Regions from separate parts of the Paenibacillus sp. 01T431 genome, predicted to be linked through region 2. Evidence: riboswitches for the same ligand, from Rfam matches in the RefSeq annotation. Region 2 holds a riboswitch; each other region holds the start of a gene.

Region 1 (2,263 bases), on a different contig from region 2:
AGCACAACATGTCCGCCTCCAAACACCAGTGAGCCTGCACGATAATAGCTATCGAACATCGCAATCCATTCCATATTTCCCCATTGCCTTAGAAATGGCAACACAATTAGAAGCGTGAGAAATATAACGAGGCAGGAGATCGCAAGGGAACGGCTAATTCGAATGTTCAGATCAGGAGTTCCCTCGACTGTTTTCATACGATATAACCATACCCCGATCAATCCAGCTGCAGCAATAATGATTACTTGACTATAGGCCGCTTGCCAATACAACGTTACCGCAGCAGCGATGACTGCTATCGTAGCTCTATTTCGATCCGGTGTTAGTTTCTGCCCCATCCCTAGAATGGCATGAGCAACGATGGCCACCGCTACAATTTTCAATCCATGAATCCAGCCTGTGTTTCCAAGATCAAATCCTTGCAGCAAAAAAGCAAAGGCCACTAATGCTATGATCGATGGCAGTGTGAACCCTAACCAAGCCACTAGTCCGCCCAATAACCCAGCCCTAACTATCCCTATACCGATCCCAACTTGACTGCTGGCTGGTCCGGGTAGAAACTGACATAAAGCAACGAGGTCTGCATAACTACGTTCATCCATCCATTTACGGCGACGAATATACTCATTGTGAAAATAACCCAGATGGGCTATCGGACCCCCAAATGAGGTTAGTCCTAGTTTAGTAGATACAGCTAGTACCTCTACCAAAGATGCGATTGTTCCTCTTTTCAATCCTATAACCTCATTCCATTACTCATGTTATTTACATTGTAAGCTTGCGAATTATTGGCTTACAACCCTTTAACAAATACTTAATAAATGGTTACATAAAAAAAACCACCTCGTAAGGTGGTTTTTAAAATCATTACACATTATTTAGACTCCATCATCGCAGCAAATGTATCTTCTGTTACGACACGCCTTGCTGTTACATAACGTTTTGCGTAATAAGAATCGTTAAGATTTGTAATCGTAACCCCTTTGCTTGTAGAAGAATGAGCAAATTTCCCATCCCCAATGTAAATGCCCGCATGAGAAACGCCTTTGCCGCTTGTGTTGAAGAACACAAGATCACCCACGCGTAGTTCATCTTTATTGACCTCTGTGCCTGTGTCTGATTGCGATTGAGATGTTCTAGGCAGCTTAACATCAAATTGATTAAAGATATGTAGAATAAAACCCGAGCAGTCAAACCCTTTGCTCGTTGTGCCTCCCCATTTATAAGGAGTTCCAACAACCTCGCTAATGGAATTCGTAAGCACTGACTTGTCCGACTTATCTGCAAGCACGCTTCCTCCTCCAGTAAGCAGCAGCAAGCAGGATAACAATAAAATAAAACCCTTCTTCAAAACAACTTCTCCCTTCGGTGCCTACGAGGTTAGCTTATGGGTTCGGTTGAAGATCCCTATGCTTAAAAAAATACATTAAGCAATTCACCCTAGGTGGTTCCCCCGTTTCCGATATACAGAACTCGGCATGTCAATAAACCTTATAGTATCGTTAAATTCGATTGTTTTTACCATAATCCTGCAATTGGTTTATTAGAATACTTTCATTTTTCTTCATTATTATTATTTATTTAGCTGTTCACTACATGATTTTTGTCAAAGGTGCTGATTTTTTTGTAATTAAAATAGATGAATTTCCAATCACATTTTCAAAATATAACGGTTTAAACACAAAAAAAGAGTATCCGTATTTTCATACAGTTACTCTTTCTAGTTAAGCAAGTTTCGCCAAAATATCGACCTTCTGCCAAGAACGTCTCCTCCATCTGTAGAACATCAGTAATGCTCTTATCCATTCATCGATTGAAAAGGCCAGCCATATTCCTACCAACCCCATGTCGAACACGATCCCAAACACGTATGCCAGCGGCACACTAATCCCCCACATGGACACTAACCCGGCAGCAACTGGGAATTTCACATCTCCAGCCGCATTTAGACAACTGATAAGCACCATGTTGCAAGCCCGAGCCGGCTCCAGCATAATCGATAACAACATGAGCTGCTTGCCTAACAATATAATTTCTGCATCATTAGTAAAAAGGCTGAGCAATTGACCTGAGAAGCTATAGATGCAAATACCAAACGCAAGCGAAATGACGAACGCCAGCTTCAAACTTTGAATACTGGATCGATAAGCATCATCCTTCTGCTGGGCTCCAATCAGATGTCCAACAATAATTTGCGTTCCTTGACCAATTGCCATTGAAAAAACAAAAACAAAAGAAGTTTTGCTCTGCGAATAAATTTTTG
Region 2 (2,263 bases):
TATGTTTCTAATGAACGAGAAGCGAGCTATGTTCGGACAGGTTGATAAAGGCAGTGTTCAGAAATTTTTAGTGCAAGCACAAATCGATAATTTGAATATGGCGATTTCAGAGTTCAAAGTGACCATCGTTGATCCTAATGATAAGGAAACGACAATCGACAGCCGCAGCCAGGATGATGATGATTTTAAAGAGTTCGTCGAAAAAGACACCTTTTGGTTCAGCTCCAAGCTCGTTTCCTACGATTTCAAAAATGCCGGAAAATACAAGGTACAGTTTTGGATGCAGCAAAAAAACAACGATCCACAGCTCATTTCTGAAAAAATCGTTACTGCAAAATAAATCTTTTTTTCGATTGCCCAAAGGGGGCTGTTCTCATGAACAGCCTCCTTTGTCTATTTCTGCCGCTCTATCTGGAGCAGCAGCTAGGCTGTCTGAATCTACGCTTATTCACGAGTGATATAGATGAGATTTTTCTAATTTATGAGGAGCAAAATGGTGAAATACCGCCGTTTACGGCACTTTAAGCTAGTCCTTGCGATATAGCGCCTAAAGGACAAATCGGTATATTTTACACAACATCCACATAATTAATGAAATTGACTCCATGTATTTAGTTAGAAAGCACTACTATGGCGTGTTTATATTACAGAAAGAACGGTTTAACGAAGCAAATTGTCAAAAGGTTACATGAGAATTATTAGAAATTGCCACTAAAGGCAGGAGATCATTGAAAATAATCGAATATTTCTCAAAGCAATAAAAAAACTGCCTAATTCCCTATTGGGATACGGGGGAACCACTTTGGGTGAATTGATTCCGACGTTTGAGTTTTTTTCAAACGCCCGAGGAATCATAGGGAGCCTTCAACCGAACCCCACAGCTAACCTCGTCGGCATTGGAAGGAGTTTCACAATTGAAGAAGATTACCGCATTAATCCTGGGTCTCGTTCTCGTGCTCGCTTTTCAAGCGGGAAGCGCTTTCGCTGACTCAAAATTGAACGGAATTGTTAATGATCTTATTGGCACTCCGTACAAAAGCGGCGGAACGTCGTCGAAAGGTTTTGATTGCTCCGGCTTCACGAGCTATGTGTTCGAGAAAATGGGCATTGAGCTTTCACGTACTTCTGGTTCGCAAGCAAAAGAAGGTACAAAGGTCGCTAAGGCTGACCTCATTGCGGGAGATCTTGTGTTCTTCGACACAGTTGGCGGCAATAATAGCGCCATATCCCATGTTGGCATTTACATTGGAGATGGCAAGTTTGTACATTCATCCTCGAGCAGAGGCGTTGTAACTGACAAACTTAACTCCGAGTACTATGAGGGACGATATGTAACTGCTCGTCGTATCATGGATGCTGATTCATACCAAGCCAACGTTGACGTAAAATAGAGCAGCCTAATCCCTCTTCTTGAGGGTTGAACGGGTAGACTCATCTAGCAAAGCCGCAGTTTTTTGTCCTCTGACGACAAATGACTTGCGGCTTTGCTGTTTCATTCCAGCTGGAATGCGGCCGTTCAATGTTGCGCTTATGGAAGGAGCTATCACTGATGTATTTGTTTATTCACCGCAAGGATTTGCGTATTGCAGATTTGCGCGCTTTTGATTATTTGAAGAAAAAAGAGAAACAAGGCATTCATTTGCTAATCATAGATCCCGTTATTACAGGAGATGGCCGTTTAACTAGTCATAGCGGCCGGAATTTCATGGCGCAAGCCGCCTCGCTTCTGCACAACTATTCTAATGCAGGAAAGGAACTGCATGTGCTTTATGGTAATCCTGCTGCGATCACCGAAGCTCTGCTGCATGCGCATCCTATTGATGAGGTTATTGTTCATACAGACTATACGCCTTACTCACGGCAGCGAGATGAGCAGCTTGGGCTAATCACACGCAGCCTTGGCCGCCGCTGGATGTCTATTGCCGATTCACCTCTTGCTGATCTAGATGCTTTCCCGGCATTTGCTCGAAAAATGGATCCATACAAGGTTTTCACACCCTTTTATCGCAAGTGGAGCAGCTTTATGCTGGAGTGCTATAGCCCAATGAGTGAAACGACGATTCATGAGCTTGCTACCTTAAGCGAAATTAATGCCAAGGTTGCGCAGTCCTTCGCTTTGCCCGAATCCGTTTCATGCGCCCTAGGCGGCACAAACGTGCAAGGATCGTCCAAAGGATTATCCAAGCTGGAACGGTTCGTACGAGAACGCCTTGCCTCTTATTCGGAGAGCAGGGACGCCTATGCCGATGATCATACAAGCCAG
Region 3 (2,263 bases), on a different contig from region 2:
TCATTCCTCTCTCGGTCCACGCTTACGAGGTTAGCTGTCGGATTCGGGCGGTGAGAGTCGCCCTACTTTGACCGGTATCCATGGCACCTGTCAAAGATTCACCCCTGCTCTGCGTTTGTTCGACTCTCACATCGAACAGGCGCATCGCGTCATTATTGGTTCCCCCGCTTCCGCTTTCACGGAAACTCAGCGATCAGTAAATCGAAACTTATTTATAAATCCTGTATCGAATATTACTCCTCGCTATAAATACTGTAAAGGCAGTCTGCTACCTAATTTAGCCAGTTTCAGCCTTGCAGAGCGATTCGCAACGCTTACATTCATTTCGATCTCTCGATATCTCACTATTTCTCAGTTTTACTCTTGTTTTCAAAAATAGTGTTCAATCCCTTTCCAACGATTTTATGCGTGAATAATCAGATTTCTCTATAATCGAGAATGGAAGAGAATAAACGAGTATTTCGAAGAATAAATATCTTTTTACTGTCATAACGAATGGATTTCTTTTAATATGGCATATGGCTGCCTTTTCACGATATACCACAGTTTTACAATATTGCATTTCGGGTTTACCATAGACGGCAAGCCAATATGGCTGAGTATTATCGGTGAATTATTCAAATCGAGGAGAGATCTCATTGATGTCTACACCAGTTGAAGTACCCTTGCCAAGCTTGGAAAATCATCCTGCTGCCTTGTTTGAAATTAAAAGAATTCAAATGTTTGTGCTGCCGGCTTCCATGCTTGAATCGAATGGTTACCGTGTTTGCCTAAGGCTCTCCACTGCTAATGGTCATGGCTGGAGTGAGCTGTTTATTAAAAAATCCGAGAAGCCTTGCGATTGGATCAGATGGAGCAGTATGCTGCTAAGGTTCATCGGCACACTTCCTCTTGCGTCTCCTTTTGTTTTTCAAACAGATCCAATGATGAAGGACGAGCGTATATTTCATTTGTTTGCAGCCGCTGCTTTGCATATAGAATCCAATCATTACACTTTTCCAAACTGTGAATATGACCGTGAAGAGCATACTTTATTTAAACAAGCTATCTCCTATGTATCGTTATTTTAAGCGCTTCTGATTTACAGATGCGCTAATGAGAGGTATAATTAAGAGTAAACTATTTACGCTGAATTTTTCGAATGAAAAAGCGGGGGAACCATCGCGATCGATCGAGATCGATTCGCAAGGGGTGAATCCAGGGATTTGTAACCCTGGTAGGGCTTTCTCTCTAGCCCGAATCCGACAGCTAACCTCGTAAGCGAATAAAGGAGAGATGTATATGTTGACAAATTGTGCACGAAATCTGCATCTTTTTACGGAACAGACCCCTTATTTATCTGTCACACGAATCGAGCTATTCGTCATTCCTGCTCTTGCCGTCGATTCTGCAGGCCATCGCGTATGTCTTCGTTTAACAAGCAATCAAGGCTTCGGCTGGAGTGAACTATTTGCCAGCGACACAGAAGAGCTCATTGACTTAGAACGATGGAGCGACCTGCTTCAGTCTTTTATCGGCAGCATTCCTCTACCACCTCTTAACCAGTATCACTATGACAAAACGGATCAGGATGGGCGCGTTCTCGACTTATTCGTCTCCGCCGTCAAGCATGTCCTAGCACAATCCGCCGATGCAGCCCCGTACAGCAACGACCATGAAGAGTCTGTTTTGCGTCAACGTTCCGTCTCCTACATCTCTTTGGATTAATTTCGTTCATAAGAAAAAAAAGGCAGTCCAGAACAGATAACCTAGTTCTGGACTGTCTTATTGTATTTAGGATTTAAACCTTCGCTAATGCAGCACGCTGCTCTCTGACTTGGTAAGTAGCCAGCATCATGTTGCGCAGTGAAGCAACCGTTTCTTCCATTCCGCGTGTTTTCAAGCCGCAGTCCGGATTAATCCAGAAGAGCGTAGGATCGAGCACTTTAATGGCGCGCTCGATCATGCTGACCATTTCTTCCACGGACGGTACACGCGGGCTGTGAATATCGTAAACGCCTAAGCCGATGCCTTGGTCATAGGTGTTCTCCTCAAAGCTATGAATCAGCTCGCCATGGCTGCGCGAGGTTTCAATGGAGATGACATCCGCATCCAGCGCAAGAATGGAATCGATAATATCATGGAACTCACAATAACACATATGTGTATGAATTTGTGTTGTGTCACGCACAGCTGAAGTCGATAGACGGAACGCATGCACGCCCCATTTTAAATAGGCATCCCAATCACTGCGTTTAAGCGGCAAGCCTTCTCGCAAAGCTGG

Evidence for each region. Region 2 has a riboswitch for cyclic di-AMP ahead of AC1DM9_RS29920 (C40 family peptidase). Riboswitches for the same ligand answer to the same signal wherever they lie in the genome.
Region 1: another riboswitch for cyclic di-AMP. It lies ahead of AC1DM9_RS08005 (C40 family peptidase); the one in region 2 lies ahead of AC1DM9_RS29920 (C40 family peptidase).
Region 3: another riboswitch for cyclic di-AMP. It lies ahead of AC1DM9_RS25655 (hypothetical protein); the one in region 2 lies ahead of AC1DM9_RS29920 (C40 family peptidase).

What each region holds. Positions count from the first base shown of each region.
Region 1 covers NZ_JBFTPT010000004.1:71,885-74,147, reverse strand. The annotation lists gene AC1DM9_RS08010 (chromate transporter) at 1-740, opposite strand, end outside; gene AC1DM9_RS08005 (C40 family peptidase) at 875-1,351, opposite strand; cyclic di-AMP (ydaO/yuaA leader) riboswitch at 1,355-1,489, opposite strand; gene AC1DM9_RS08000 (MATE family efflux transporter) at 1,725-2,263, opposite strand, start outside.
Region 2 covers NZ_JBFTPT010000023.1:45,847-48,109, reverse strand. The annotation lists gene AC1DM9_RS29930 (hypothetical protein) at 1-340, shown strand, start outside; gene AC1DM9_RS29925 (hypothetical protein) at 376-525, shown strand; cyclic di-AMP (ydaO/yuaA leader) riboswitch at 758-911, shown strand; gene AC1DM9_RS29920 (C40 family peptidase) at 915-1,391, shown strand; gene AC1DM9_RS29915 (FAD-binding domain-containing protein) at 1,550-2,263, shown strand, end outside.
Region 3 covers NZ_JBFTPT010000015.1:153,435-155,697, reverse strand. The annotation lists cyclic di-AMP (ydaO/yuaA leader) riboswitch at 4-202, opposite strand; gene AC1DM9_RS25660 (hypothetical protein) at 642-1,070, shown strand; cyclic di-AMP (ydaO/yuaA leader) riboswitch at 1,117-1,278, shown strand; gene AC1DM9_RS25655 (hypothetical protein) at 1,282-1,707, shown strand; gene metE (5-methyltetrahydropteroyltriglutamate--homocysteine S-methyltransferase) at 1,781-2,263, opposite strand, start outside.